2 linked regions of the Desulforapulum autotrophicum HRM2 genome follow. The protein of the gene in region 2 interacts with the protein of the main gene of each other region in a pairwise test. Links are inferred from orthologs where the notes say so. Each region holds a gene or a part of one and is shown on either strand. Other genes may lie near its edges.

Region 1 (16,961 bases), 1.2 Mb from region 2 along the record:
CCCAGTTTTCGGCCGTTGCTGTAATCTCTGCATCTGCCTGTTCAATCATGGGCATGGTGTGCTGTTTGAACCGGTTGTAGGGGGAGTTGGGTTGCCAGCAGGGGATTCCCCTTTGCCGGGACCTTTCAATGAAAAATTTTACAAGGACAAGTTTTCTGAGCTGGTTTGACAGGGCCATGACAATTTGGAGCGGATGGAAGCCTGCGTTTAAAAGGGATTTAAGATAAAAAAGAGCTGTGCCTGCATTGCGGTCGCATACTGCATTGGTGAGTTCAAATATGGCATCCTTTCGGGTTCTTTTTACCACCTTCTGCACATCCTGAACTGTTATGGAGACCCGTTCGCCGATGAATGAGACCAGTTTTTCAAGGTTGTCACTCAGGGTTGACGGGTCAAAGCCGGTACGGTCCACAAGCATGGCAAAGGCGTCCCCGTCTATGCCCTTGCCCGTGGCGTTGAGAGTACCTTCCATAATCTGACGCAGGATGGCGGACTGCTGTGTTTTATCGGCCTGGCGACTTCCTTTGGGAACCGAACAGTCAATCACCAGACCCACCGCCTTTATCTCTTTGAAAAGAGCCCGGCGCTTATCTGCGGTGTCGGTTGTGACAACAAGGAAATGACCTTCCAAAAAAGGTTTTTTAATGAACTTCTGGAAGGTGTCTATCTCTTGTTTCGAAAATCCCGCCACTTTGGGAGCGGTGGGGGCAGAAAAAAGAGGGGCATTCTTCAGTCCCAGGACCAGCAGCGGTTCAAACGAGTAGGTGGCCAGGCGTTCTTTGACATTGGCAAGGGATGCGTCAACCCCCTCTAAAAGTTCATAGGATAGTTCCCGTCGTTCTTCGGGTACGAGGGCTGCAATGATTTTATCAAAGGCCTTGCGGGTGAGGAACGCTTCGCCATAGGCAAGAAAGAACCCCGGCAGGGGTTCAGATGCAAGAAATTTAGAAAGTGCATTGTAATTAATTTCCGGCATGTCGTGCCTGCCGTGACAGGAAAAAAAGCATAAAGGCTGCAAACAGGGCCATTGCAATCCCAATTGCCTGGGAAACAGAGAGGATGTCCATGAAAAAATTTCCCCTGAAATCGCCCCTGAAGGTCTCGATGGCGCTTCTTGCCATCCCGTAGAGAAAAATATAGCTCCAGAAGATTCGGCCCTTGAATCCCCTGTTCGGGTGGGTCGTTTTTCGTTCCATCAGGATCAGGATGATGAAAATAATCAGGTTGGAGAGTATGGAATAGATCTGGGTGGGATGGAGGGGCACCTCCCTTGGGGCAAGGGAATCAATGTTGTGGAATTCGATGGCCCAGGGAAGGTGGCAGACCTTTCCATAACAGCACCCGGCAAACAGACAGCCAATTCTGCCGATTGCGTGTCCGATGGCAATGGGTGGCGCCAGAACGTCAGCTGTCGCCCAAAGATTGATGGACCGTCGTCGAACAAACACAAGAGCTGAGACCATGGCAAAGAGGAACCCGCCGTAGAAGACAAGTCCGCCGTTCCAGATCTTGAACACCTCGAGAAAATCGTGGCTGAATTCGGAAAAATTGAGAATTACATAAAAAAAACGTGCGCCAATCAATGATGAGGCAAGGATCAGAAAAAAAAGGTCTGATATGAGTTCCGGCTCGATTCCACGGTATTCAGCCCGGCGATTGGCAACCCACAGGGCGGTCATGAATCCGAGGGCCACAAAGAGCCCATAGGTGTAGAGGGTTATATTTCCGATTTTAAAGAGGACAGGGTGCATGGGGACTCCTATAGATCCGGAACCTTGTTAAAAATCACATGGTAGACAAAGACCACCATGCCGATGGTAATGGCGGAATCGGCAACGTTAAAGGCCGGCCAATGATATGCCCCCAGGTAGAAATCAAGGAAATCCACCACCATTCCAAATCTGAAACGATCAATAAGGTTTCCCACGGCTCCGGCAAAGATGGCGGCAAGGCCGAAGGAGAGGACCCGGTGGGTTTGTGCTGTCCTCTGGTAAAGCCACAGGATCATGAGGGCCACAAGGGAACTGACAAACAAAAAGAAAAATTTCCGTACTTCAGGGGAATGCCCGGCAAATAAACCAAAGGCACCACCGGGGTTCATGATATGGGTCAGGTTAAAGAACCCGTGGATCACAGGAATGCTTTCATGGAGGACAAGTGTTGTTGCAACAAGGGCCTTGGTGGCCTGGTCCAGTGCTATGATAATGGTACTTACCAGACAAAGCCTTACCAGGGCCCTTGTATTCATGGATCTATCCTTCAATGGCTGCAATCTTTTCAAGGGCTGAAGAGCAGCGCTTGCAGGCACCTTCACTGCAGGATTCAGCGCCCACGGTGAGGTCGTACTTCCAGCACCTGTCGCACTTTTTCCCCGAAGCCTTGGCCACCTTTACGGCAAGACCTTTGATCTCGCTGCTCACAAAGGTATCCCCCTCCAGCGTGTCCGTAACTTCGGCGGCGGAGACGATGAAGATGTCCCTGAGATCCTCACTAAATTCCCTTAACAGATCCCCAAGGGCCTGGGTGGGTGTCTTGATTAAAATGGCTGCATCCAATGGATGACCGATGAGCTTTGCCGTTCGTGCCTCTTCAAGGGCCTTGGTTACCTCAGCCCTGAGTTCCCGGATTTTTTCCCAATCATCGGCAAGGGCCTTGTTCGTCCATGCTGGATTGGCGTTGGGGCGGTGGGCCAGGTGAACGCTTTCCGGTCTCCCCTGAACCTCGGGCATGTAGGTCCATATCTCTTCTGCCGTGAACGGCAGGATGGGTGCCATGAGCCGTGTAATGCTGTCAAGAATCAGGTACATGGCTGTCTGGGCGTCCCGCCTTGCCGTGTCCGTTGCAGGTGAAGTGTAGAGCCGGTCCTTGATGATGTCCAGGTAAAAGGCGGACAGATCCACCACGCAGAAGTTGTGGAGGCTGTGGTGGATGGTGTGAAACTCATAGGTGTCATAGGCCCCAAGGCATCGTTCAAGTACCTGGTTCAGTCTGTGGAGGATAAACCGATCAAGGCCCTCCATGTTTTCCACTGGTCTTGCATCCACAGCCGGGTTAAAATCCGACAGGTTGCCGAGCATGAACCTGCAGGTGTTTCGGATGCGGCGGTAGGCGTCGGAGAGCTGATTGACAATGTTATCTGAAATTCTTACATCGTCCCTGTAATCGGCAGATGCCACCCAAAGGCGAAGGATATCTGCCCCGTGGGCCTTGATTATTTTTTCAGGCGCAACCACGTTGCCCACGGACTTGGACATTTTCTTGCCCTGGGAGTCAACCACAAACCCATGGGTGAGAACCGATTTGTAGGGCGCTTTTCCCGTTCGTCCGACGGCGGTTAACAAAGAGCTGTGAAACCACCCCCTATGCTGGTCACTGCCCTCAAGGTAGAGATCTGCCGGCCGTTCAAGGCCTTCACGTTCTTCAAGAACTGCCGCATGGCTCACCCCAGAATCAAACCATACGTCAAGGATGTTATGGTCTTTGGTGAATTTATCTTTGCCGCAGCTTTTGCACACGGCACCCTCGGGCATGAGATCCTTTGCCTCCCATTCAAACCAGATGTCTGAGCTGTGGGCGGTAAAAAGGCTATGGATTTTGTCGACAGATTCCCTTGTCACATAGATCTCACCGCAGCTTTCACAGTGGAACACGGGAATGGGAACGCCCCAGGATCGCTGGCGGGACAGACACCAGTCCGGACGGTTTTCGATCATGGAATAGATCCTGGCCTTTCCCCAGGCCGGGATCCAGTTGACGTTGTCGATCTCGGCAAGGCTTTTCTTGCGAAGATCAAGCTTGTCCATGGAGATGAACCACTGGGGGGTGGCCCTGAATATCACAGGTTTTTTACACCGCCAGCAGTGGGGATATGAATGGGTAATATTTTCCTGTTTGATCAGGGCGCCCAGATTGTCCAGCCGCTCGACAATGCCCTTGTTTGCCTTGAAGATGAACTGACCTTTGAACTCTTCGACATCATCGGAAAAGCAGCCATTGTCAAGGACCGGAGAGTAGGGCTCAAGCCCGTACTTGAGACCGACAACATGATCGTCGGCGCCATGGCCCGGGGCTGTATGAACACAACCCGTTCCTGCCTCCAGGGTGACATGCTCGCCCAGGATCACGAGGGAATCTCGGCCATAAAGGGGGTGGCTGCATTTTGTGTTCTCAAGGTCTTTTGCGTCAAGGTCCCCGAGATTGGTGTAGGTGTCAATGTTAAAAGTAGCCATCACCTGTTCCACCAGTTCCTTTGCCAGGATGAGCACCCCATGATTTTGTGTTTCAACGGCTGAGTAGATAAACTCTGGGTGCAGACAGACGCCAAGGTTGGCAGGAATGGTCCAGGGGGTGGTGGTCCAGATGACAAATGAGGTCTCTTTGTCTTTAAGGGCGGGCAGAAGTCTGGAAAGGTCGTCCTTGACGGCAAATTTTACATAGATGGACGGCGAGCCTATGTCCTTGTATTCGATTTCGGCTTCGGCCAGGGCCGTCTGGCAGGAGCAGCACCAGTATATGGGTTTTTTACCAAGGAACATATCCCCCTGGAGGGCAAACTCACCGCACTCTTTGGCAATCCTGGCCTCATAGGCTTTGTTCATGGTCAGGTAGGGCTCATCCCACTCTCCTGCTACTCCGAATCGTTTGAACTCTTCCCGCTGGATATCCACAAAGCCCTTGGCATACTCCCGGCAGGCCTGTCTCACCTGAACCGGGGTCATATCGGCTTTTTTTGAGCCCAGTTTTTTGTCCACATTGTGCTCAATGGGCAACCCATGGCAGTCCCATCCTGGAACATAGGGGGCGTCAAATCCAGCCATCTGTTTGGACCGGATAATGATATCCTTTAAGATTTTGTTGATGGCGTGTCCGATGTGGAGGTGGCCGTTGGCATAGGGAGGGCCGTCATGGAGAATAAATTTGGGCTTCCCCTTTGAAGACTGTCGGATCTTCTGGTAAAGTCCTGACGCCTCCCAGGCATCAAGCTGGGCAGGTTCGCGGTTGGCCAGGTTTGCCTTCATGGCAAACTTAGTGGATGGCAGGTTCAGCGTCTTTTTATAATCCATGTATCCTCCAGGAATCGGAATGTAGAATGTATCAATATATATGTAAATGGTGTCTTTAAAATATCAAACCCTAAAGTTAAGTCAATATCCATGTAAAAGTCAAGATCAACCTTCTTTTGCATGGTTCTAAAGGGGCTTAACTGAAACAATGGTCCGGCCATGGTCTTCCAACGGAAGCAGATAAGAGATGGTTTTTACCTCATATTTCGACAGGGAGACGGCGTGGGCCTCCTCGGTGCCCGCCCTGCCCTTCATGGCAAAAATAATACCAGTGGGTGACAAAAAAGGCGCGGCCAGCACAACAAATCGGTCAAGGGCGGTAAAGGCTCGGGATGTAACCACATCGAACCTGCCGGCGAAAGCCGGGTCTTTGGCAAGGATTTCCGCCCGGGCATGGACGGCGGTGATTGACTTGAGTCCGGTCAGACTTACAAGGCGGTTGAGAAACGAAACCCGTTTTCTGGATGCGTCCACCAGCACAACCTCCAAGTCCGGTCGAACCACCTTGAGGGGAACACCGGGAAAACCGCCCCCCGACCCCATGTCGAGCACCCTGGCATTTTCTGGAATATGGGGGGCAATGGCAAGGCTGTCGATAAAATGTTTTGTGGCCATCTCCCGGGGATCGGTAATCGAGGTGATGTTGAACTTCCGGTTCCACTTTAAAAGCTCTGTTCCATGGCGTGCCATGGTCCCAAGGTGATCCGGGCTAAGGGCTATTCCCAACTGATCACCGCCGCTTTTGACCATCTCCTTCCAGGCTCCGCCAAAGGGCGGGTCTGGGATATGTTTTTTGCTTGACATGATTGGCATAATTATTTATTATATTGGAATTTTTTTAAACCGTGTAACACCTTAATCAAAATACTGATACTAACAGAGCCGATACCAATTTTCAATATTAAAAAAGCGGCAACATTTATCCATTATCCTTGATAATGGGGTGTGCATTAATTTCAGTCAAAGGACAGTCTCATCATGCTTAAGGACTTAAAAAGGGTAAGGAATATCGGAATCAGCGCCCATATCGATTCGGGTAAAACAACACTTACAGAAAGGATTTTGTTCTATACCGACAAAATCCACCAGATCCATGAGGTCAGGGGCAAAGACGGCGCAGGTGCTGTCATGGACTCCATGGAGCTTGAACGCGAACGCGGCATCACCATTGCTTCGGCCGCCACACATTGCGAGTGGAAAACATTTGCTGTCAATATTATCGATACGCCTGGCCATGTGGATTTTACCGTGGAGGTTGAACGTTCTCTCAGGGTACTTGACGGCGTTGTGCTTATTCTCTGTTCTGTTTCAGGGGTTCAGTCCCAGTCCATCACCGTTGATCAGCAGATGAAACGTTACCAGGTCCCCTGCATCGCCTTTGTCAACAAGTGCGACAGAAGCGGTGCCAACCCCTACAGGGTGGCAAAACAGCTTCGGGACAAGCTCGGCCATAACTCGGTCCTCATGCAGATTCCCATCGGTCTTGAAGATAAGCTCAAAGGTGTTGTGGATCTTGTTACCATGAAGGCCTATTATTTTGAGGGTGACAACGGCGAAAAGGTCATAGTCAAGGATATTCCGGCAGAACTTGCAGAAGACGCAGCCGAGAAGCGAGAAATCATGATCGATGCGGTTTCCGCATTTTCCGACGATCTCACGGACGCCATCCTTGAAGAAAAAGAAATCTCCGAAGAGATGATCAAAGAAGCGGTCCGCAAGGGAACCATTGCCCGGGAGATGACGCCTGTGTTCATGGGCTCTGCCTATAAGAATACGGCTGTTCAGCCCCTGCTTGACGCTGTACTTGACTATCTGCCCTCGCCCATTGATGTTGAAAATGTCGCCATTGACCTTGACAACAATGAAGAGACCGTTACGCTCGAAAGTAGCTTTGATAAGCCCACGGTTGCCCTTGCTTTTAAGCTTGAGGACGGCCAGTATGGCCAGCTCACTTACATGCGGGTCTACCAGGGGTGTTTGAAAAAAGGCGACACAGTGATCAATTCCAGGGACGGCAGAAAGACAAAGGTCGGCAGGCTCATCCGCATGCACGCCTCTGAAATGGAAGAGGTGAATGAGATTCCTGCAGGTCATATTGGTGCCATGTTCGGTGTTGACTGTGCATCTGGAGACACCTTTGTGAGCCCAGGTATTAACTACTCCCTGATTGCCATGCACGTCATGGACCCGGTTATCTCCCTCTCCCTTCAGCCGGTTGACAACAAGTCCCAGATCAACATGTCCAAGGCTCTCAACCGGTTCACCAAGGAGGATCCCACATTCAAGACCTTTGTGGATAAGGAGACCAACGAAACCATTATCCAGGGTATGGGTGAGCTTCACCTTGAGGTCTATGTGGAGCGCATGAAGCGTGAGTACAAGGCCGAGGTGATCACCGGCAAGCCCCGGGTTGCCTATCGTGAGACCATCACCCGTAAAGCTGAATTCAACTACACCCACAAGAAGCAGACCGGTGGTTCGGGCCAGTTTGGACGGGTTATGGGGTATGTGGAACCCTTTGACGAAGAGTTTGAATTTGTCAACAAGGTCACGGGCGGAAGAATTCCCACCCAGTTCATCTCTTCGTGTGAAAAAGGGTTCAAGAACTCAATGGACAAGGGACCCAAGATGGAGTTCCCAATCACCGGAGTCCGGGTGGTCCTTGAAGACGGTGCCTACCATGCCGTGGATTCGTCTGAAATGGCTTTCCAGGCTGCGGCAAGGGGCGGTTTCCGCGAAGGATATCTCAAGGCAAAGCCGGTTATCCACGAGCCCATCATGAAGGTTGTCATTGAGACTCCCAACGAGTTCCAGGGTTCGTGTATGGGTCTTATCAACCAGCGCAGGGGTATTATCCAGGGCTCCCAGGAAGAGGGAGTCATGTCTGTAATTGAGTCCAGCGTTCCCCTTTCCGAGATGTTTGGTTTCTCGACTATTCTTCGATCCGCCACCCAGGGAAAGGCCCAGTTTTCCATGGAATTTTCAGCTTACAAGCAGGTACCCCAGTCGGTTGCCGATGAGCTTGTAAAGGCCAAAGAAGAAGAAGATAAGAAGAAAAATTAAGCATTCAATTAAAAATAAAGCGAGGGAAATATGCTGAAAAACGATCTCATTCACAGGAGCCCGGCAATCATTATCATGGGCAGTGAGAATCTTCACCAGGGCAGATTTGGCGCCGTGCTTTCACGGGCCGGTGTCGGCAAGACACAGTTTCTGGTTCAGATCGCAATTTCAAGGCTTCTTGAGGGGGAAAACATCCTTCACATCAGCCTCAGTGACCCAATGGACAAGATAAATGTTCGCTATAAGGAAGCGTTTACAAGCCTGGTGGACAGCATCGGCTATGTTGACCCCATGAAGGCCAATCGCCTTTGGGAAGATATTGAACCCTGCAAAACAGGGATCAGCTACAATGAGTTGACCTTTACCGCAGAAAAACTCAGGGATTACCTAAAGACCCTCCGAAAGGGGGATGTTAAAATTCCGGCCATGATCATTGTTGACGGCCTGGACTTTGATACGGACCTTGCCGACCTTATGGACGATCTCAAGTCAATTTCCGAAAATTTTGAGACTGCCTTCTGGTTCTCCATGCAGAGCCACAGGGACGAACCCTTGACTGAAGTCGGGTATCCCAGGCAGCTTGATCAGGTAAAAGACCGGTTTGATAAGGCACTTTTTCTCCAGCCCAAGGATGAAAAAATCAATGCCGTGGTCCTCAAGGACGGTGACAGGGCAAACCAGCGGTATACCCTTGATCCTGCGACCATGCTGGTAATTTAGATCGTGTTTGAACGAAAACTCACCCACCTGCTGCGTTGCTTCACAAAGCTGAAAGCCTCACGTACTACAGTACGCTCCGGTTTCAGCTTTGATCGCGCCTTGCATCTGGGCAAGTTTTCATCCAAACACGGGTTCTCGGTCAGGCACTAGTTACAACTATTTGTCAGGGCCGGGTATCACATCCGGCCCTGATAGAGTTAAATCACTGTCCGTTGTTTCCAGGGAATCCATAAACTCGGCAATGATCCTGTAGACCCGATGGGCACCCCTGCCCAGAAGAATGCCATGGCGGTCAAAATCCAACAGATAAAATTCCTTGATTACGCAGCCAAGCTTTTTAAACAGCTTGGCTGTTTCATCCGGTTTTACCATTGGATCTTTCCTTGACTGAACCACCAGAACAGGGGTCTTGATGTGGCCAATCTTCGGTTCAAGTTTCTCCATGAATTTTTCAAGCTGGCGTATACCGGCGATTGGATTTCGAAGATAGTCAATTCCAGGATTTTCAGTTTCGTGGTGAATAAAATCCTTTGCAATAGTACCGATCTTTGTCCGTTTCAGAAGATGGTTCCAGATGTCCATGGCAGGCGCAAAATAGGCGCCTGAATCCAGGATTTCCCTTGGCGGTGCCACGGCAAACACCCCATGGACCTTTTCCACCCGGGTTGCAAGATCAAGGGCGATTCCTGCACCTGTTGAAAAACCACCGATAAAAATCTTGTCACACAGGTGCCGTAAAACAGCATACCCCTCTTCGGCCGATTCGATCCACTCTTCATAACTCACCACTGCCAGATTTTCAGGCCCGGTGCCGTGGCCCTTGAGTCTGGGTGCATGGACGCTGTATCCCCTATCATTGAAAAACTGAGCAATTCCTTTCATTTCAGCAGGGGCTGCCATGTATCCATGGATGAGAAGAACGCCCCTGGTGGCGCCCGTGTTTGAGGGGAGAAAAATCGATTTGCCTACACCCTTTGGTTTTGATTCATTTTCTATAAAATAAGTGTTGTAATCATTTTCAAAATCAGCCTTCTCCTTTTGGAGCAATCGGTTCTTGACAAGGATGGAAATTTCCCGGGGTGTTTTCCGGGCAAGTTCAATCAGAAAGAGCTGTACGTCTGTCAAGGGGTCAACCTCGTTGGCCATGACCGAGACTGGATCATCAATGCGTATTCGATGGAAATTCAGATTCGTGTTCAAGGGTTCATTTTTTTTAAGGATATTTCCATTTTCCAGGGTGACGCGTCCTGTATCAACGGCGGTCTGAATAAAATCGCCAAACCGGTTGTGCCGGTCATCGGTCAGAAGATGGATTTGGTTCTGGTAGAGGCTTCCGTGCAGGTTCTGGTCTGATTCCATGACCCTGCCCGTTATGGCCAGAAAGGCCCTGCATTTGAAATCGTAAACCCCAATGACAGGGCCTGGAAAGTATTTGAGAATGGATGCAAATATGTGGTCATAATTAAGGGTGGTCATCCCATAGACCGACGCCATGTATCGTTCCATAATCTCGATAGAAACGGTTTTCATGACGGGCCTGGAGGCCATGGTGTTTGAAAAGGTAATCCTTCGTCTGGATGTAAGATCGCTCTCAACCAGCCAGTTGTGCAGAAAGCCTGCAATGGGGATGGGCGTACCAAACCGGATGTCAACGTCAACACCTGTAAGAAGCATGGTGCCCTCGGTCATGAGTTCGTCAAGGACCCTTTGGGACGGTTCAGCCATGAGGTTCACAGCAATGCTGCTCAGCAGATTTTGCTGGGCCCTGAGCGGGTAGTAGGTGATGTTCACCGGCACGATAAAGGTTTGAGTCGCAAGTACCTTTTCAGGGTCATGGATCTCCAGCATGGACACAATCCTGTCGAACTCATGGGGATTTATCTTCTCCATGCGCCGGAGTCGTTGTCGGTAAAATTCGGTGGTAAGGGCGATGACGGCAGCTCCGGTGTGGGGGCGGGACACCCCGGTATCATGGGTGATTTTAAACTCATCCGACTGGACAAGCTTCTTGTTTTTCACCATCATGCCTTCTGGAAAGATAATGCACTGGGCATCGCCGGATATGAGGTTCTTAACAATGACCAGGTCCCGGTCCGGGTCCTTTGTGGAGACAGCCCCCATGCTGGAGAGGATTCCCTTGAGTGCCCCATGGAAAAGATCACTGCTTGCAAGGGACCAGACCGGTTTTTTAATGAGGCCATGGATGTGGTAGGGCAGAAAAATGGTTTCCATGCGGGTGAAGTGATTTGCCGTAAAAATCACGGATGCGTCGGGGATATTCTCCTGGCCGTGGATGGAAACCCGGGCCTTGGAAAAACCCGAAAAGGCCTTAAGGGTGTACCCGGACATGTAGTAGGCAAAACGGTTCAATTGCCCCTCAAAGGTTCCATTTAGATTCCCCGTTCTTTTCGAATGGCGTCGTAGGCCTCCTGGATCTCCCTGAACTTGTCGTTGGCAAGCGTGATGAATTCGTCAGGCAGGCCCTTTGCCTCAATCTTGTCGGGATGGTATTCGGAAACCATGGTTCGATACTGTCGTTTGATCTCCTCATTGGTGGCGGTTTCATCGATCTTTAAAACCGAATAAAAGCGATTAACCGCCTTGACGTATCTGGATTTAAGCCTTGCATAATCCGTGTCTGAGAGGTTGAATATCCCTGCTGCTGAGAGAAGCAGGAATTCTTCTTTATCGCTGATGGCACCATCGGCCGCAGAAACCCTCAAAAGAATATCCATCATCAGCTCAATGACCCTGGGCTGGTTACTAAAAGCTGCATGGAACTGAAAGGCAAAGGCTTCAAAGCTTTCGTTAGAATTCAGGGCCTGCCTGAAGATATTGACAGCAGAATTTCTGCTCTCAGGGTTGAGGTTAAGGTCCTGGCTCATGAATCCTTCAATCGAGGCAATTTCCTTTTCACTGACCATGCCGTCGGCCTTTGCTATTTTTGCCAGCATGGAAAATGCTGCCACAAAAAAGGTCATCTGGGACTCTTCATTCGTTGAAAGTCGCTGTTGGGACTGACCCGACGACAGGTAAAGGGCCTCTTTTTTATCAAATGTGTGGCCGAATGCTGCTCCTGCAACGGCACCAATGGGGCCTCCAAGGGCAAAACCGATGGTTCCCCCAACCACTTTTCCAAGCCAACCCATAACGTTTCCTTTTCAATTAATAGTCTTGTGTAAAATTGCAAAAATCACTATATATAAGCATATGATGAAACCTGACGTCAATTTTTTAAAAAAACAAATAAGTATAACACAATGACCGCAAAGAGTGTAACCGGAATTATTATTTTAGCCCTCAACTTTGCCGGGATCTGTTTTATGATAGTCATGTTTTTTACAGGCAGAGGACAAAAAATAAGGACCAAACCCATGGCGAATGGGGTTGTGGGGGGAAGGGAAAGGCCCAAAAGTGCTGAATTAAATTCCAGTGAGTCTGGGGCTTTTAACAAGGCAGACTATCTGCTGGATGATTTGGATTTAAGTGAATTTGATGATCTTGATCTTGACGACGATGATGGAGAGTAAAAAAATGATGTTTTTGAACATGAAATCTGTGGGAGTTTGCCTTTGTTTATTGATCACTTGTGCCGGTTGCGGTCCTGCCATTGTGGGGACAGCAGCAGTTGGAGCCTATAAGGGTACAACAGATGAACGTACCTTTGGCCACATGGTCGACGATTCATTGATTACCGGCGGGGTCAAGACAAGGCTTTTATCGGATAAATTTTCCAGTGGGTTAAAGATCGACGTGGACACTGTTGAGCAGGTTGTAACCCTTACGGGCGTGGTCGAAAATGCTGAACAACGGCGAATAGCTGAAAATATCGCCCTTGCAACCCCCAACGTCCGACGGGTGGAAAATCTGCTCACCGTGGGCAGCAAGAGTACAGGGGAGAGATTTGATGATGCCGTTATCTTGAGTAAAATCAATACTTCGCTCATGAAAGAGCCGGGGGTCAGATCCCTTAACATTGACGTGGATGTCAACCAGGGCCGTGTCACCCTGACGGGTATTGTGACCTCTTCCGTTGAGCGGGACCGGGTTGTAAACATTGCAAGAAGCTGCCCCGGGGCCATCTCTGTCCGGGACAATTTAGTCATTAAATAGCCTGTTTTTCAATGGCGATGGCCCCGGTTCTTGCCGGGGCCCTTGGGTCAAGCGTTGGCCGATTGTTTGTTGTTCTGCCACCGTTTTTTTCTTTCCCGCTGTTTTACCGGGGCACACCGTGTTTCAATGGTGTTTTTGCCTAGAAGGGCCTCAACCTCTTGAAACAGGAGGGGGTCGGGAGAGACCAGTTCATCCTGGGACAGCTGGATAACAACCGATGAACCGTCTTCAACCGTAATCTCAAGAAAGACGCTGCAGGTTCCGGCAAACCTGTGAAGCAACCCCTTCAGCCGCTCAAGGACGCTTATATCTGCCCCTTTTGCCGCCATGGTTATAACAATGCTTGCCGTCCACTCCGCCTCTGCCTTATCAATGGGAACGATCTGCTCGGCAAGGAGCTTTACGTTGCTTTCACGTTTCTGCACTTCAGCCTGGAGAATGACCGGGGTATCGTCGTTCAGAAGATAGTGAACCTCCTGGTAGAGTTCCGGAAAGATCACCACCTCCACACTGCCCTTTTTGTCCTCAAGGGCTGCAAATGCCATCATGTCCCCTTTCTTGGTCTTTAGAATCTTCAGGGGCCGGAGGGCACCTCCCATGCGAACGCTCTGGCCTTCGGGGGTTTCCACAAGGGTCTCTGAGTTGACATTGGCAAATTTTTTGATCATCTCTTCGTACCGGTCAAGGGGATGGCCTGTAATGTAAAACCCCAGGGTCTCCTTTTCCATGGCCAGAAGATCGTTATCATCAAGCTCTGGAATATCGGGCATGGAAGGTACGCTTAGCGGCAGTGCTTCTCCCCCTTCGGTATCGGCAAACAGGTCCATCTGGGCATCGGCCTTTTCCCGCTGAATGCGGTTGCCATGGTCCAGGGCGTCTTCAAGCACTGCCATCATCTGGCTTCGTTTGCTGCCTGTGCTGTCAAAGGCGCCGCATTTGATCAATGCCTCGAGTACCCGTTTGTTGACCTTGGTCAGATTGACCCGTTCGCAAAAGTCATAGATGGAGGTGAAAGGGCCCTCCTGGCTACGGATTTCAACAATGGAATCAATTGCGGCAGACCCGATGCCCTTGACTGCGGCAAGACCGAACCGGATGGCAGCGGGTGCCACGGTAAATACCGATTCACTTTCGTTTACATCCGGTGGAAGGACGTTTATCTCGTGGTTTCTGCACTCGTCGATGAATTTGACAACACTGTCAATGTTACTCATGTCACTGGTCATGAGGGCGGCCATATACTCAAGGGGATAGTGGGCCTTGAGATATGCCGTCTGGAAGCAGATCAGTGCATAGGCGGCACTGTGGGATTTGTTGAACCCGTAACCGCCGAATTTTTCCATGAGGTCAAACAGCTCTGCGGCCTTTGCCCCGTCCAGGTTGTTTTCCTTGGCACCCTTGAGAAACAGTCCCCTGTGTTCTTCCATCATGGCGGGAATCTTTTTACCCATGGCCTTTCTGAGTCCATCTGCATCGGCCATGGAGTAGTTGGCAAGAACCCCTGCAATCTTCATTACCTGTTCCTGGTAAAGAATGACCCCATAGGTCTCCTTGAGAATGGGCTCAAGCTGGGGAAAAAGGTAAACCACATCTTCCCGGCCGTGCTTTCTTTCCACATAGGAGTCGGCCATGCCGCTGTCCAGGGGGCCAGGTCGGTACAGGGCCACCAGGGCAACGATATCACTGAAGCAGGCGGGCTGGAGCCTTGTGATCAGCTCTTTCATGCCTGAACTTTCAAGCTGGAAAACACCCGTGGTATCGGCCCTTGCCAGAAGCTCATAGGTGGGCGGATCATCCATGTCGATCTCAAGGAGATCGGGTACTTCTTTGGACTGTTTCTTTAAGAGGTCCAGGGTGTTCTTGATGACGGTGAGGTTGCGAAGACCCAGGAAGTCAAACTTCACAAGACCCAGTTTCTCCACAAAATTCATGTCAAACTGGGTGACAACCTCGCCCTCTTTTCCCTTGTAGGTGGGAAGATATTCCACCAGGGGTTTATCTGAGATCACAACGCCGCAGGCATGGGTTGATGCCTGGCGGGGAAGTCCTTCCAGGAGCAAGGCAATGTCAATCAGCTCTTTTTTGACCGGATCCTGGTTGACAAGCTCCATGATCCGGGGCACATCCTTCAGGGCCTGGCCCAGGTTTTTTGCATTATCTGGAATGAGTTTTGCCAGGACATCCACCTCAGGCAACGGAACGCTCAAAGCCCTGCCAACGTCCCTGACAACGGCCTTGGCCTTGAGTTTACCAAAGGTGATGATCTGGGAGACGTAGTCTGCTCCGCCGTACCGATCAATCACATACTTGTAAACCTCGTCCCGGCCTTCAATGCAGAAATCCACGTCAATATCCGGCATGGAGATCCTGGACGGGTTGAGAAATCTTTCAAAGATCAGACCGTGGGCAATGGGATCAAGGGCCGTAATCTCCATGGCATAGGCCACCATACTTCCTGCGGCAGACCCACGCCCGGGTCCTACAGGAATGTTATGCTCCCTTGAGTAGCGGATGAAATCGGCCACAATGAGAAAATATCCGGGAAACCCCATGTCCAGGATGACGCCGATCTCATAGGCCAGGCGTTCCCGATAGAGGGCCTCATCAAGGTTGGGATTTTTTCGTTTGAGCATCTTGAGGCGCCGTTCAAATCCCTCCTGGGCCTGGCGCTTGAAAATTTCCCCGGCGGTTTGAACGCAATCCTCTCCGCTCTTTTCTCCCTGGGCACTGGTATATCTTGGAAAGTGGTATACCTTTTCACCAAACTCTACATTGCATCTCTTGGCAATGAGTAAAGTGTTTTCAATGGCACCTGGATAGGTTTTGAAATCGGCTATCATCTCGTCGGCAGACTTGAAGTAAAGCTCGTCTGAATCAAACTTGAACCGGTTGGCGTCGTTCAGGGTGTTGCCCGTCTGGATGCACAAAAGGGCTTCATGGGCCCTGACATGATCCCGGGACAGGTAATGGCAGTCGTTTGTGGCCACCATTGGAATGGAAAGTTTTTTTGAAACCTCCCATAGCCCCTGGTTGACCTTTTCCTGGATCTCCATTCCGTTCTTCTGGATTTCCAGGAAAAAATTATCCTCACCAAAGGTATCCAGGTAGTAGCGGGCCGAATCAAAGGCCAGGTCCATCTGGTTGTGGATGATTTTCTGGGGAATATCACCCTTCAGGCAGGCGGACAGGGCGATCAGGCCTTTGCTGTATTTTGTCAGCAGTTCCCGGTCAATCCTTGGTTTGTAGTAAAACCCCTCAAACTGGGCAATGGAGACAAGTTTACACAGGTTTCCATACCCCTCCCTGTCCTTTGCCAGCAGCACCAGGTGGTTGAGTCCCTTGTTGTCCTCGGCTGTCTTGTTTCGTATGCTCCTTGGTGCCACATAAACTTCGCACCCCAGGATCGGCTGAATGCCGACTTTTCTGGCCTTTTCATTAAAGGGAGCCGTGCCGAACATGGTACCGTGGTCGGTGATGGCCACGGTATCCATGTTGAATTCCTTGCAGCGTTTGAGCAGGGCATCCAGTCGAATAGCCCCATCCAAAAGGGAAAACTCCGTGTGGACATGGAGATGACAAAAAGGTGAAGGTGTATCCATCATTGTTTCATGCTGTCCACGCTGTAGTTGGGAGCCTCTTTGGTGATGATGACGTCGTGGACATGGCTTTCTCTCAGACCTGCAGCGGTAATTTTGACAAAACTTGCCTTTTCCCTCAACTCCTCAATGGTTGAGGCACCAAGATACCCCATGCCGGCCTTTAATCCGCCAATCATCTGAACAATGTTTTCCTTGACCGTTCCCCTGTAGGGAATACGGCCGACAATTCCTTCGGGTACCAGGGTTTCATCCACCTTGGAGTCACGCTGGTAATATCGGTCGGAACTTCCCTTTTTCATGGCCTCCACAGACCCCATGCCCCGGTAGGCCTTGTAGCTTCGTCCCTGGAAAATAACGATCTCGCCGGGACTTTCACTTGTGCCGGCAAGCAGGCTTCCAAGCA
Region 2 (15,649 bases):
CAGATCGGATCAAATCCCAGTTCTGCCGCAATGGGGGTGATCAAGGGCACGATAATAAAAAGAATACCCATCCAGTCAATGAACATGCCGCACAATACCAGGAGCAACATAATGGCTGCCAGGATTCCCCATTTACCCATGGGAAGATTCAAAAACAACCTGGTGATCACTTCATCCCCCCCAAGGGTGACAAATACCGTGGAAAAGAAAGTGGCACCAATGGCGATCATCATGATCATGCAGGTAATGCTCATGGTCTGCGTGCAGGCTTCCCGGATGACACCCATATTAAGGCGCCCATATCCTGCTGCAAGCAGGATGCTGGCAAAGGCACCTACGGCTGCGGCTTCTGTTACGGCTGCAATGCCAAAAAAGATGCTGCCCAGTACGGAAAAGATGATCAGCCCCGGAGGAATCACCGAGGTCAGCATGATCATCATTTTTTCCTTCAGGGTTACCTGGCTTTCTGCCAGGGGTATGGGGGGACCGTCCTGGGGATTGAGGTAACATCGTATACCGATATAAAGCATATAGAGCAGTGTAAGCAGCAGGCCCGGCACCAGGGTTCCCAGGAAGAGCTTCCCGACGGATATATTAGCAATGGGCCCATAGACGATGATCATTACACTGGGGGGAATGAGAATCCCCAATGTTCCGCCGGCGCAGATGGATCCGCAGGCCATGGACTTGTTATATTTTTTTTCCAGCATGATGGGCAACGCCATGAGACCAATGGTTATTTCAGAGGCGCCCACCACTCCGGTGGCCGCAGCAAAGACGGCAGAGATGGCAATCGTTGAAATACCCAACCCCCCCCTCATGCGACCCCAGAGTAGATGCATGGCGTTGAAAAGCCGTTCAGCCATGCCTGATTTCTCCATGAATACCCCCATGAACAGAAAAAGGGGAACAGCAAGGAGGGTGTAATTTTTCATAAGGCCGAAGAGCCGGGCAATGAAAAGCCCGTAAATATCAGCCCCCATTAAACTGCCGCCAAAAAGAACCGACACCCCCCCCAGTACAAAGGCGGTTGGAAATCCCAGGAAAATCCCGGCTAAAAGGGACACAAACATCAGAAAAACGGTTAATTCAGGACTCATTGGATTTCTTCTCCCCCAAAGGCGATAACTGCACTCCTCAAAAACTCGGCAACCCCCTGGAGCAGCAGAAGGAAGACCCCAATGGGCATCACTGTTTTAAATGGGTAAATAATGGGTCGCCAGTACCCCTGCATGGATCGCTCGCCAAGTTCCCAGGAGAACTGCACATAGGGAATCAACGCCCAGAACAGCCCTGCCCACAGGGGAAAAAAGAAAATAAGGTAAAAAAAGATATCGATGACGGCCCTTCCACGGGGGGAAAAACGGTTATAAAAGATATCGATTCTCACATGCTGCTGTTTCCTTAAGGTCCACGCTTCTCCCATGAGGAAAAAAGTACCTCCGATCATATAGCTCAAGTCAAAGGCCCACCTGGTGGGTGCATTTAAAAAATAGCGGGAGAAAATTTCATAACCGATAATTACAGTCAGAACCACCACAAGCCAAATCATCACCTTTCCCGTGATTTCACTGACCGCATCTATACCTTTTATTACAGCCTGTATCTGTTTCATTTTTATAGCCTGGTCTGAAATAGAATATAAAAAAGCCGCCTGTTTGTTCAGGCAGCTTTTATGAACGCAACCTTTGGACCTCAACCTTAAAGGCAAGGGCCGGTCTTTTTCCCTCGCTGGGATAAAAAAAGACTGGCACCAAGGTCAGAACAGTCAACTCCAAAAGTTGAATTATTGAATCATCAAATGGAACAATCAATCAAATTAAACGATCAATAGGATGGGGTCATCAGCTTCTTATAGCTGTCATACTCGGTTCTGAATTTTTTCTGGGACTCCCACACCTCTTTAAAAAAGGGATCCGTGGCAGCTTTCTGCGCCATAAGCGCTTCGGCTTTGATTGACAATTCCTTCTGGATTTTGGGATCAAGATACTGGATCTTCACCCCTTTTTCCCTGAAGAACTCCAGGGCAGGCACATCCCTGCTGATGCACCGGGTTAAAAGCCGCATGGTGGAAGCTTCGCTGGCAACCCGGACAATTTCCTTGAGATCTTCGGAAAGCTTGTTCCACGAGCGCTTATTTATTTTGATGTCAAGGAAGGTACTGGTCTGGTGAATGCCGGGAACCAGAAGGTAATCGGCAATTTCATAAAAGGCCAGATCCTTATCAATACTGGGAATGCTGAACTCACCTGCATCAAGCACATTTCTCTGGAGGGCTTCATACACTTCACCGGCAGGAAGCATCATCACCGATGCGCCAGCGGCGCTGAGAATCTCGCCCCAGTACCCGGATGTCCTGAATTTAAGCCCTTTAAAGTCTTCCATGGTGGTGATGGGCTTGTTGGACCACGCCAGGTCCTCGCTGGGAATAATGCCGCAGGGAGCCACATAGCCAAAGTCAAATTTTTCGTAGAGTTTGCTGAAGAGGGCCTTACCTTCACCTTCATACATCCAGGTCAAATAGGGAATGGTTTCCATGCCAAAGGGAATATATCCAAAAAGAGGGGCTGCCGGAAGCTGTCCAACCGAGTAAGTGGGAGAACTGTGGGCTGCGTCGATGGTCCCCATGCGCGCCGCGTCAGTCACCTCCAGGGCGCCCATGAGAACGCCTGCAGGATAACTTTTGATGGTAAGTCGGCCGTTGCTCATTGTTGTGATCCGTGCTGCAAAATCGTCGGCAATTTCCTGAAGGACCGTCCCCTTTGGCCAGGAACTGGCCATTTTCCAGACAATCTTGTCCGCACCCAGGGCACTTCCGGCCATGGTGAGCAGAAAAAACGTTGTTACAACAAAAATCGAAGTTCTAAGTTTCATAGAAGCACCCTTTTTATACAAAAATTAAAAACAATAAATCGTGTATAATAGGATAGAAGTCTGATTCTTGTCAAGGACAAGTTAAAGTTTTGGATGGAATATCAACGTTTTTTAAAACACAAAGATTTCGTAAAATAAAAATTTAACAGTTCCTTTTTTATGGTTGACAATCTCAAAAGTCAGGCATATAGAACTATATTAGTTGTACAAAGAAATTTCTTATTATTAGAACATTGCCCTGACTCCATTCTCTACCGACTTTGCGTTGATAACGCCAACAATGCAAACCAGCCTAGCTTTTCTACCGACTTTGCTCGATAACGCCAATAATGCAAGCCCCCCATTACAAAGTGACCTAAACGATAATTAAGGTCGATTTTCATCTTTTCGTATGCCCGTGGATTGACATGACAAATATTGAGAAAAGCAGGATATTCCACCAACAAGCAAGGAGGGATAAATTAGATGAAAAACCATTTATTTTCAGCATGTTACACCTGTATTGTATTTATTGTTTTGTGTTTCGCCGGGTGCGTTTCAAAACATCTATCGCAGGAATCCGCCACGATCCCTGTCATTGCCGATGCGAATTATATTGGCGATGCAGCCTGTTTTGACTGCCATTGCGAAATGCAGAAAAATTTTAAAAAAACCATCCACGGACGAATTGCAGACTTTGAGGTGGTCAAGTCAAAAAAGGGTTGCGAATCCTGCCATGGACAGGGTAGTCGTCATGCAGAGAGCGAAGATCCGGCTGATATCATCGTTTTTAGCAACATCTCAAAAGCACAGGCTGCTGCTGTATGTCTGAAATGCCATACATCCGGTTCACTCATGGAATGGCCGGGCAGCAACCATGCACTGAACGATCTGGCCTGTACCGACTGCCACCAGGCACATTCTCCAAAAAACAGCCTTCTGGCCCAGCCACCTCCAGATCTTTGTTACACCTGCCATCAACGTATCCGTGCCAAAACCTTCTATCCATCCCACCACCCCATTCGAGAGGGAAAAATGGCATGCAATGACTGCCACCAACCCCATGGGGGAACAGGTGCCCATCTGAAAACAGCGGAAAGAGCAAACGACCTTTGTCTGGACTGCCATGCCGCAAAACAAGGCCCGTTTGTTTTTGAACATCCCCCGGTTCTGGAGGACTGCAGCATCTGTCATGATGCCCACGGGACCATTGCAAACAATCTTTTGATACAAAACGAACCGTTTCTCTGCCTGCAATGCCACCAGTTTCACTTTCATCCCGGAAAAATCGCCAGTGAAGAAGAAGGAACAGATGTATACGGCCGGGTCACCACTTCCTGCACGGAAGGGATGACCATGTCCTACACAACCAAATGTACCCAGTGCCACTCAAGGATCCATGGGTCGGATTTGCCCTCTCAGTCTGTTTCCGGCCAGGGAAAAGCGCTGACACGATAGCCTTTTTTAAACAACATTCGTGACTACCGTATATCGCGGAATATGTTGTGCGTTGTGATAATGATCATTTTTTTACTGTTTTTCACAAAAACGGCCATCAGGATAAACGCAAAAGGGGGTTAACTATGATTTGCAAGAAAATGTTTTCAAGATTTGTAATCCTCACATTCATGTGCGGACTATCTTTTTATAGCTGGGCAGAAGACAGTGAGGACGCAGTGTATGACTTCAAGATTGATGTCGGATATCATTATGCCAATGATGATGAAAGCATCAGCAAAGTTGGTGAATACAACATACTTGATCACACGTCATCAGGACCGGACATGGATATTTCTGGAAAAGTACTGAAAAATGACTTGTTCGTAGATTTTAGTAGCCGATATTACCATGATAGCGATTTTAACGGACGAATCAAGGGAGATTATAAACGAATTATAGAGGAAGACTTTAGTTATTCAAGTTTTGAACATTTCCTGGATCATGATAACATGAGTAATCTTTGCGGAAAAACCGGGGCCGTGGTGGTGAACCATGAAGATTTCAACGCCGGGAAAGACTATATCATCCGGCGTTCAGAGGAGAAAAGCGACACCACGATCAACCTGCCGTTCAGCCCGGGTACAGATATTCATTTCAGCTACCGCAGACAGAGACGGGAGGGACTCCGCCAGGCCATGACCATGAGCCACTGCGGCACCTGTCATGTGACCAGCAATTCCAGGGAGATAAATGAAGAAACAGAGGATTACAAGGCAGGTTTCTCCAAAAAGTTCAGCATCTTTACCCTGGCATACGATTATTTCCACCGGGAATTCACAGAACACGGTGCTCCTCCCACAAATACCTATGATGATCCAACACATCCGGGAGGCAGCGGTGACATTTTCGATGACCGCATCCAGTACGGAGACGACACCCTGGTTTATGATCTGGTTCCCAGTATGAAAAAAAACATGCACACGGCCAAGCTCAATGCTTTACTTCCGGCGAACACGAATTTTTTCGCTTCCTATGTATTTTCCAACACGGAAAACAAAGATGCAGATCTGGAAACGGATACCACCACGGCAACCATCAAAGTGACTAACCAGTTCTTCCCCGGATGGCGCCTTTCCGGTCATTTTAAATACCAGGATATCGACAACGATGATGTGTTCGTGGATGTCACAGAGCCTGTTTCCACAGAAGGTCTCAACAGCGGTTATACCTGGTATCTCCATAACCCCACCCTGGATTACAACAGCTTTGATCCAGATTACATCCGGGAATCCGCATTATCCCGGAAAGTCACAACCCTTGGATTTGATGCACGGTATCAGGTCCTTAAAAAAACATCCCTTATTTTTGGCTATGAACGGGAAACAGTGGATCGCAAATATTATGCAGTGACAGAAGACGGAGACACCGAAAGCACCACAGACACCTACAAATTGAGCATGACAACCCGGCCGTGTCGGGGTGTCAAATTGCGGCTGGGGTATCAACGGGCAGACACGGACAACCCCTTTAACCTTGTAAACGGCGCCTGCGAATCCGATTTCATTACCGATAGCGGTGGTGCTTTCAACGGCACCCAATACTGGGAAAGGCAGAATGAACGGATTGGAGATTTGAGTAATCAACCGACACTGGCACAGGAAATATCAGGTGATATGACCTGGTCGGCCTTCCGAAATTTTTCCGTTACCGCGAATTACCGCTTTATAGACAAAGAAAATGATGAAACCGATGTATCGGACTGGCAGTCACAATCCCATATCCCATCCATCAGTATCACCTACGTTCCGCTGCCAAAGATCGATTTTAATGTATCCTATATCTTTGACCGCACAAAAACCGAAACCCTGGCGAATATCCCTGTTTTTGACGGGTGAGCGGGCGGTATCACATCGAGCCAGGTTTGCTCGTACTGCGAAGTTTCGGAATATGAATCAAAAACACACACGGTAATGGGCGTCATCAATTACCGCCCACTGGAAGAATTAAACCTGACCCTGAGCGGTTCCTATACGACCTCAGATGGCGGCATGGATGCCCTTTCCGATTATTCCGCCCTGTGTAATCAATTGACGGATATGGTGAGTTACAGTTATGACCTGAGCACCGTCCATACCTATTCAGATCTGGATATTACCCAGAAAGAGGTATCTTTCCAGGCAGCCTATCGCCTGGATGACAACTTTACCCTGGGGGCCGGAATCAGTTATATGAGATACGATGATTCCGAACCCTACCTGTATGACGGGTCTGGAGATGTCTATTATGTAAGTTTCGGCCTATCATATACGCCCTAGTGGTCAATTGCCTGAACATCAAACGGGCGCCGGGTAATGCTTCAGTTATAGTTCCTATCGCATGAATTGATACCATCTAACGATTAATCGTGATAAAACAAGTATCAATTCATGTGCATAAATCTATTAGGTCAATGATCGGAATAGAATCGTCCAAAATATGGACAGGAACCCTAGGTCGTTTTCAAGGTGTTTTAATTGAAAAACGCTGGTTTCACAATAACTCCTGGTCCAACAGATTGCTTTCCCATTCTTTTCCCCAAAGATCTGGAACAGTTTCTTCAACCTGAAGGATAGACTCATAGTTCACATTAACCCCATTGAAAATTTTGATCAATGCCTCTTTGTCATGTGCAAGCCAGATACAATATCGAATCCCTTGATTTTTATTAAAATACGTCCGCACCCAGGTTGCGTCGTCCATATTTGCCATTTTCTGCCAATTAGACTGCACCAATTTGAAATCAATACCCGGATTTTTATGGACAGTCATGAATTGCATCATCTTAGCCATGTTAAACCTCCTTCATCGTTTCAAAGGTTAGTGGTGCTACCCTATAAAGATAATTATGATTTATTATCCCGCAACCTGAATCGGTATTTTTTTTAAATCGTACACAGGATTTTTGCTGCCTGCTCAAGGGTTTCGTCCTTTTTGGCAAAGCAGAATCTCAACACCCGGTGATCATCGTTACCATGGTAAAAAAACGAGGGGGGAATAGCTGCCACCCCATGTTCAACCGTCATTCGCCTTGAAAAATCAATATCATTTTCGTCTGATATTTCCGAATAATCCATCATCTGAAAATAGGTACCGCAACAGGCCATGGCCCTGAATCTGGACCCGGTCAGCAGGTCCAGAAAATAGTCCCGTTTTTTCTGATAGAAATCAGCAAGGTCAAGGTAGAGATTGGGTTTATCCATGATGTCGGCCAGGGCGTACTGTACAGGCGTCATGGTGGAAAAGGTCAGATATTGATGAATCCGCTGAAATTGCTTTGACAGGGGTCTGGGTGCCAGGCAATAGCCGATTTTCCATCCCGTATTATGGTAGGTCTTGCCAAAGGAGCTCACCACAAACGACCGCTCCTTGAGTTCAGGATACCGGGACATGCTTTGGTGTTCTACTCCGTCGAACACAATATGTTCATACACTTCATCACTCAGGATCATGATGGGGGTATCGGCAACAATATTTGCCAGGGCTTTCATATCCTGGGGACTTAAAACAGCGCCTGTGGGGTTATGGGGCGAGTTCAATATAATGAGCCGGGTTTTGTCTGTGACAACATCTTTGACCTCATCCCAGTCGATGCGATAGTCGGGAAACTTCATCTTCACGAACACGGGAATGCCTTTGTTTAAAAGAATTGCGGGTACATAGGAGTCATAGGCCGGTTCCATGACGATCACCTCATCCCCGGGATTTACCACGGCTGTAATGGCGGCAAAAAGCGCTTCCGTACCTCCAGAGGTGACCGTTATTTCACTGTCCGGGTCATACACGGCCCCGTAGAGATTGAAAACCTTCTTTTGGATACTTTGCCTGAGCCCCGGGATCCCCTGCATGGGCGCATATTGATTAAATCCTTTGTCCATGTAAGCCTTGACAAGGGCTGTAAGTTCGGGGTTAACATCAAAATCAGGGAATCCCTGGGACAGGTTCACAGCATTATGTTCCATGGCAAGTTGTGACATCTGGGTAAATATGGTTACCGAGACATTGGGAAGTTTTGATTTGATTTCCATGCAATCATCCTTTTTATAGATTATCTGGATTGACGCCGTTTAAAAAATGGCCCCGGATTTTCTTGGTTGCCTTTTTAACACAATTCCTGCCATACTTTCCCCTATTTTTTTGCAAATTTGCTTAATGGGGTCAAAGGTTCCCTGGTAACCGGCGTTTGAAATCTGAATATTTAATATTGAAACCTCCAGAAATATGATAAATAGAAACCGGGCAAAAGAACCTTAATTTTTTTAAGAGGAGATGTCAGAGACCATGGGAATTGCTGGGGATATAGTTATCATTGTAATGGCTGCCTTTATCGGGGCACTCTTGGCCCAACGGCTCAGGCAGCCCCTTATTCTGGGGTATATCCTGGCCGGTGTAGCCGTCGGTCCCCATACGGGAGGAGTGACCGTATCGGGTATCCATGAAATCGAAATGCTTGCTGAAATAGGGATTGCTTTGCTGCTCTTTGCCCTGGGACTTGAGTTTTCCTTCAAGGAGTTAAAGCCCATCCGCAGGATTGCCCTCATCGGCACCCCCATTCAGATCTTCTTGACCATGGTCTTTGGATTCTGCACCGGCCAGGCCTTTGGATGGCCATGGATGCAGTCCCTCTGGTTCGGTGCCCTGATCTCATTGTCCAGTACGATGGTGCTGTTAAAAACCCTTGAAAATCAAGGACGAATGGGCACCCTGTCCAGCCGGGTGATGATCGGAATGCTGATTGTCCAGGACCTGACCATCGTACCGATGATGATCATCCTTCCCCAGCTGAACCACCCCAGGGCAGGGTTACCCCTGCTGGCCATGGCAGCGGTTAAAGCCGTCTGCTTTCTGCTGGTGATGATTATAGCCGGCACCCGGGTTATCCCGCTGGTCATGAAACGGGTTGCCCATTGGAATTCTAGGGAATTATTTCTGCTGTCAACCGTTGCCATGGGACTGGGCATCGGCTACGGCACTTACCTCTTTGGTCTTTCCTTTGCCTTTGGAGCCTTTGTGGCAGGTATGCTGCTCAGTGAATCCGATTACGGCTACCAGGCCCTCAGCGACATCATCCCCCTAAGGGACATATTCAGTCTTCTGTTTTTCACGTCGGTGGGAATGTTGTTTGACCCTCGATACCTGATCAATCATCTGGGAACGGTTATGCTGCTGGTATTGATCATCATGGTTGGCAAGGGACTGATCTTCGGCTTTTTAAGCAAAGCCTTTGGTTACCGGAATGTCATCCCCCTTGCAATGGCTCTGGGACTTTCCCAGGTCGGCGAATTTTCATTTGTTCTGGCAAGGGTGGGGGTCAGTACCCACTCTATTTCAGCAGATTTTTATTCCCTGATCCTGACCACGACCATCATAACCATGTTTCTAACCCCCTTTGTTTCCGGATGGACAACACCGCTGTATGCCCTTCGCAATAAATGGGGTAAGGCCTATACTTTCCAGACGATAAATCTGCCGGAACAAGGTCTGAAAGACCACCTGGTCATTGCCGGCGGCGGAAGGGTCGGGCAATATATCGCAGATGTGCTTCAAAAGATCGGGGTCTGTTTTGTTATTATCGAATTTGATTGCAGGCGCGTTGAACAGTTAAAGTCCTTTGGATTTCCCCTCATTTACGGGGACGCAAGTCAACCGGTTATTCTGGAAGCAGCCAACATCGAACGATCAAAACTCTTATTGGTTACCACCCCTGCTGCCGTTGTTGCCCGGGCAATCACCCTGCTGGTAAAAAAAATACAACCGGATCTGCATGTGGTCACACGGGCCGACTCCCTTGATCAGATGAAAGAGTTCCAGAACAATGGCGTATATCATATTGTGCAGCCAGAGCTGGAAACCGGGCTTGAATTTACCCGGCAGGCACTGCTCCACCTGGACCTGCCCATTGAAAGGATTCAGCAATTTACAGATGAAATCCGTCACAATCTCTACCAGCCCCTGTATGACTCCCAGACTGAATACAAATCCATTGCCCAGCTTGAAAACAGTTCACGATTGTTCCAGTTGACCTGGATCACCATCCAACCTGGCAGCCCATTAGCCGGAATGTCCATCGGACAGTCAAAAATCCGGACACTGACAGGTGTGACCATTGCCGGCATTTTACGAGAGGGGCTCCTCAATTCCAATCCAGACCCAGATTTTAATTTAGAAGAACAGGATACACTGGGCGTACTGGGAACCACCGAACAGCTGACAGCTTTTCGAAATTTATCAAAATCACCCGAGCTGGAAAAGGCCTGAACCATATATGGATATCAACATGGTAGTGTCCATCGGCCATTTACAGATACAGCCATAATTACGGGTCTGATGAGCCCTCTCATTTGTCCCATCCAATGGCGGCATTCCGGATCCTGGGGCAGACAGATTTATATGAAACACTCACCGAAGTATTGTAAACAGAGGCGTTTCATCATTCGTTGTGGCCGGTGAAGATACCTCGCTCCGGCCGTGCCGGTTATAAAAAAGCGCTTGGGTGAAATCAGCCGGTTCAGCCAGGGGGTTTTCCATAGTAACGCTCATAAAAAAAGGTTGTATCCGGTTGGCCCCATGGACGCTGTATCAGGTAGAGGAAAAAAAGAGCGATAACGAGAAGGGCATTCCCAGATCCTCGGGTTTCCCATCGCCTGGCTGATACCACTACCTTTTCATTCAGGTAAACAAGGTCTCCCAGGGAACGCATTCGAATGGCAAATTCAACATCCTCCATAAGGGGGATATCTGGAAACAGATCCCTTGAAAAAACAGGTTCCCGCCGGAAAAACTGTACCTGGTCACCAAAACTGATGCCAAAGACCATGGCCCGGACATGGTTTAAAAATTCGATGAGTTTAATTCGAATCTGCCATGCTCTGCCTGGAGACCGGATCTGGAATCGGCACCCTGCTGATCCGCCAATAACAAGTCTTCTGGCATTTAACACACGGATCATTCGGGTGAAGGTCCTGGGGGGAACCAGGGTATCGGCATGGACAATGGCCACCACATCTGCCCGGGCCTCGTTAATGCCGGCTCGGATCTGCCCTCCCCGGCCCCTGCCGTCTCCCTGGCAGGGGTTATGGAGAAGAACCTTTGCCCCTGCCGCTTCGGCTATGGACCGGGTTTTATCCTGTGATCCTGCATCCACCACAATTACTTCAACAACATGGGGAGCATTGAGGATGATTTTTATACACCGACCGATAACCAACGCTTCGTTTCTGGTGGGAATCACAACGGAGATGGTATGGCAGATTGGAACAACAGGGGCGGCCCCGCCCTTTTTTCTATTCATGGGATAAAACCGTTCAGGGATAAACCACCTCCCATTCTGCTGTTCCACCTTCGAAATTCAAGGATTCAGGCAAACCTGCAAGTTCATGGACCAGCCAGGAATAACCAGAACGGATACCACCGGAGCAGTAATAAACGATCGGTTTATCAGGATTCAGGTCGTTTTTTTTCAACAATTTCTTGAGCTGAACTACATCCAGGGGAATTCGGTCCGGTCCAGTGAAAAAACGGGTCCACGAAATATGAACAGCCCCGGGGAGATGACCCATGAACCATTCCCGGATGGAACGGGTATCCACCAGCTGAAATTCATGGAGCCTTTGCTTGAGTTCCCTGGCTGAGATAAGCATGGCAGCGTCGGGCTTTGGGATATAAGACACCGGGACAGGTGTTGGTTGAGATGACCTGCCCTGGGCAAGTTCAAACCCATTGCGTTTCCATGCCTGAATGCCCCCCTTCAAGAGTCGAACCTCTCCTTGATGGCCCAGCCATTCAAGAGCCCAGCAAAGCCAGCCTTCTCCACCCCAGCTTTCTCCGGCATCCGCATATACAACCACCTTTGTGACCGGGGTGATGCCAAGGTCACCAAGGGCCTGACCAAGTATTTTTGAATCTTTAATCCGATAGGCAATTTGATCCTTGTCAACGGTTGTATATTGTTCCCAGCTAAAGGAAAATGCACCTTTAATGTGTTCTTCTTCCCATGCCTTGACAGGTCGGGCATCCAAAATCACCCAGGCGGTTTTGTCATTATTGAGGGCCTGAACATCCAGAAGTGCCAGGTCAGCGCCTTGACATGGATTTGGCATTCTGATAACAGCTGCCCATATCATGATCAAAAAAAACATCACCCTGGGGCCCCTGTCCAACCCTCTTGTCCTGATCGGGGCAGGGGTTGCCATCCTTTTTGGGCGCCTTGCCCTGGTGCCGGATTTATCGGCTTCAATCCCCCTGGTTGTAGGAATTTCAGGTATCATTGTTATTCTCCTTGCATTGGGACAGTATTGGGGCACCCATGGAAAACGTGCCGAATCCCCGATTTTTATTATTACCATGGCAGCCCTGTTCCGGATCATGTTTTTGTGGCAACCCCCGGTTCTTTCCGATGATATTTACCGGTATCTGTTTGACGGCCTGATGATGATCCAAGGCAACAATCCCTATGCAATCGCCCCCCTGGATGCCCAGAATATAGGCCCGGTAATGAAGGCATTGGTTCCCCTTATCAACCACAATCATATCCCAACCATCTATCCTCCCGGGGCCCAGGTAGTATTTGCCGCTGGTGCGGCCCTGGGGAGTGTTACAGGACCTGTTCTCGGAATGAAGCTGATGCTTTTTTCCATGGACATGGGCACCTGTGTCCTGATTCTAATTCTGCTGAGGACACTGGGTCGTCCCCTGTATCCGCTGATTCTCTATGCCTGGAATCCGCTGCCCGTTCTTGAAATTGCAGGTTCAGGTCACATTGATGGTGCGGCCCTTTTATTTTTTCTTGCATCCCTTGTCCTATCCATTCAAAACCGTTCCAGCTTTCTTTGCGGCCTCTTTATGGGGTTTTCCGTGGTGACCAAATGGGTGCCCCTGATTTTCTTTCCCACCTGGTTGCTCATGGTGGGCAAGGAACGAAGACTGACTGCCCTATTGTCTTTTTCTATCACCATTCTGGCCCTTAGTCTTCCCTTTTTTCCGGAAATGATCAATGGTTTCGTGACCCTGGGCAACTACCTCAGGCATTGGGAATTTTCAGGCTTTATCTTCAGAAGTATCAGGGAATTAACCGGATCAGGAATGGTCTCAAGACTTTTGGTTGCAACAGTATTTGCCGGAATTATTGGAACCCTTTTCATCAGACAGTCAGCAACAAAACGATCTTCTGAAGATGCCATGATTTTTCTGTTGATTATCTCTTCTGCCTACCTGGTGCTCAGCCCCACCGTATATCCCTGGTATGCGATCTATCTTGCAGGTTTTCTGCCATTTACTCCAACCCCTGGGGGCCTGGTTTTCACCTGGTCTTTGATGCTTTCCTATGGTGTTCTCATTACCCTTGCTGCCACGGGCCAGTGGGCTGAAAATGGGATGACCAGCCTGATGATCATTTCAGCTCCCGGGGCAGCAGTGCTGGCAACCACCCTTCTGGGAATGCTCAAAAGAACACCCCAAAGGTAAACCTTTTTAAAATTTCATCAGTATTCGAAAATCACTGCCAGACTTATATTTTTTCCAGCCGCGGTATTCTCGCCGTAGATTTCAGCCCGGTATCCCAGCTCAAAACACCATTTGGGTGATACATGAAGCCCCAGGGCCAGGTCCAGCTTTCCAAGATCATAATCCAGGGAAGTCGTTGGGTTGTTCGAAACATCCTGGGACAAGTCCCCATTACCCATTCCGATAATCCCATCAAGTTTTGCCCGGCCATAGACAGTTTTAGTCAAATCCATTCCAAATTCCACCAGATAACGGAACTCATCTGCAGGCGATTCAGCCCGGAATCGGTATCCAGCCTCCAGGTTAAAATAGCCCGGAATAAAGGGATACAGGGAATGGCCGTAGAGCAGTCTGAATTCAGTGTCGTATTGGCCATTGCCCAGGGGCACAGCATCGTCTGTGTCGTACATCTCCGGAATTTTGATAAGGCCCTGGATGGACATGACACCTGCCCTGTTTGAAAAAAGGCGATATTTCAACCCTAAATCCACATCGGAAAAGCCATCTGTCTTGGAAACGCTATAAAGGTCTTCTGATTCCAGCCATTTATAGGATAAAGAAGTAAGAACAGTCAAGGTGTCGGTGATCCCGTACTCCATATAATAATTTATGTTGGTATCGGAAAAATCACCATCATTGGCAAAGCCCGTCTTGTTTCCTGAATCATTATACTGCTGGTCTGCCGTATATATATTAACGCTTAATTTATTGTACATGCGACCTTTGGGCGCAGTCCATGCGCCTGCAAAACAGGTGGATGCAGAAACAACGACAGTAATCAGGCCCACAAGTATCCATTTGGCAGTACGTTCCATGGTCTCTCCTTTACTTTTGATAAATTAGAGCAATGTATGGGTTTTATTTCCTAGTGTCCAATTGATTGTCCATATCTGTTTGCCGTTAGATATCGACAATTACAATGGGCCACATTTCATTGATTTTACCACCCTTCCCATGGTATTGACCCTGTCATTATGGATAAATTCTTCTTTATTTTGACGGTGGCTCATTTTATGAGCATGGGTGGAATAGCCCTGTATGGGGTCCACAGATTATGGCTTCTGACCTGCTGGCACAGGCATGGGCAAAACAAACGATTCATGGTTAATCCTCCTGAATTGCCCCCAATGACCAGGATCCCCCGGGTAACGGTTCAGGTTCCCCTGTACAACGAACCCATGGTGGCTGCCCGCATCATTGATGCAGTTGCCGTACTTGCCTGGCCCCGGGAAAAACTGGATATCCAGATACTTGATGATTCCACGGACCAGACCCGGGAAATTGTTCAACAAAGGATTGATTATTGGGTATCCAGAAAGATTCCCATCTCAGCAATAACAAGGCGTTCCAGAACAGGTTATAAGGCTGGCGCACTTAAAAATGGAATGGCTGTGTGCAAGGGTGAATTTATTGCTCTCTTTGATGCCGATTTTATTCCTGATCCGGATTTTCTTGAGAAAACCATTCCCTGGTTCAATCATTCCAATATCGGCATGGTCCAGGCACGGTGGACCTTTCTCAATAAGGGTTACTCCTGGCTTACCCGACTCCAGGCCCTGCTTCTGACCCCCCATTTCAGAATTGAACATCAAATTCGATCGGCCCGGGGACTTTTCTTTAACTTTAACGGCACAGCAGGGGTCTGGCGGCGACGGGCCATTGAAACATCCGGGGGATGGCAGGATGATACTGTCACCGAAGATCTTGACCTGAGTTACCGTGCCCAGATGGCTGGCTGGAAATTCACCTACCTGGACCAGGTTGAAGTTCTGTCGGAACTTCCCGTGACACTTGCGGATTTCAGGACCCAGCAGGAACG

The links.
Region 1: the proteins of HRM2_RS06920 (region 2) and dnaE interact in binary tests that used the Escherichia coli proteins (3 or more experiments, as listed by UniProt). The link is inferred for Desulforapulum autotrophicum HRM2 from one-to-one orthologs.

Annotation. Positions count from the first base shown.
Region 1 is NC_012108.1:2,829,954-2,846,914, reverse strand. Bases 12,807-16,961 are described here. They hold dnaE (DNA polymerase III subunit alpha), read right to left. Parts: upstream 16,562-16,961; coding sequence 13,007-16,561; downstream 12,807-13,006. Other genes in these bases: guaB (IMP dehydrogenase), read right to left, coding at 16,558-16,961; HRM2_RS25245 (BON domain-containing protein), read left to right, coding at 12,807-12,959. Also shown: holA (DNA polymerase III subunit delta), read right to left, coding at 1-976; lgt (prolipoprotein diacylglyceryl transferase), read right to left, coding at 963-1,751; lspA (signal peptidase II), read right to left, coding at 1,760-2,248; ileS (isoleucine--tRNA ligase), read right to left, coding at 2,253-5,063; 16S rRNA (guanine(527)-N(7))-methyltransferase RsmG, read right to left, coding at 5,190-5,867; fusA (elongation factor G), read left to right, coding at 6,042-8,126; HRM2_RS12360 (hypothetical protein), read left to right, coding at 8,157-8,846; HRM2_RS12355 (alpha/beta fold hydrolase), read right to left, coding at 9,003-11,216; HRM2_RS12350 (TerB family tellurite resistance protein), read right to left, coding at 11,237-11,995; HRM2_RS27665 (hypothetical protein), read left to right, coding at 12,107-12,376; more of HRM2_RS25245, read left to right, coding at 12,381-12,806. UniProt on the Escherichia coli protein: DNA polymerase III is a complex, multichain enzyme responsible for most of the replicative synthesis in bacteria. This DNA polymerase also exhibits 3' to 5' exonuclease activity. The alpha chain is the DNA polymerase catalytic subunit.
Region 2 is NC_012108.1:1,581,797-1,597,445, reverse strand. What follows is about bases 6,287-9,129. They hold HRM2_RS06920 (methionine aminotransferase), read right to left. Parts: upstream 8,358-9,129; coding sequence 7,215-8,357; downstream 6,287-7,214. Other genes in these bases: HRM2_RS06915 (cation:proton antiporter domain-containing protein), read left to right, coding at 8,611-9,129; HRM2_RS06925 (DUF4242 domain-containing protein), read right to left, coding at 6,823-7,122. Also shown: HRM2_RS06955 (TRAP transporter large permease), read right to left, coding at 1-1,100; HRM2_RS06950 (TRAP transporter small permease subunit), read right to left, coding at 1,097-1,615; TRAP transporter substrate-binding protein DctP, read right to left, coding at 1,828-2,874; HRM2_RS06940 (GSU2203 family decaheme c-type cytochrome), read left to right, coding at 3,340-4,311; more of HRM2_RS06915, read left to right, coding at 9,130-10,587; HRM2_RS06910 (glycosyltransferase), read right to left, coding at 10,838-11,620; HRM2_RS06905 (sulfurtransferase), read right to left, coding at 11,634-12,428; HRM2_RS06900 (hypothetical protein), read left to right, coding at 12,451-13,791; HRM2_RS06895 (hypothetical protein), read right to left, coding at 13,809-14,645; HRM2_RS06890 (glycosyltransferase family 2 protein), read left to right, coding at 14,805-15,649. UniProt on the Escherichia coli protein: Shows aminotransferase activity with methionine and histidine as substrates, and to a lesser extent also with phenylalanine.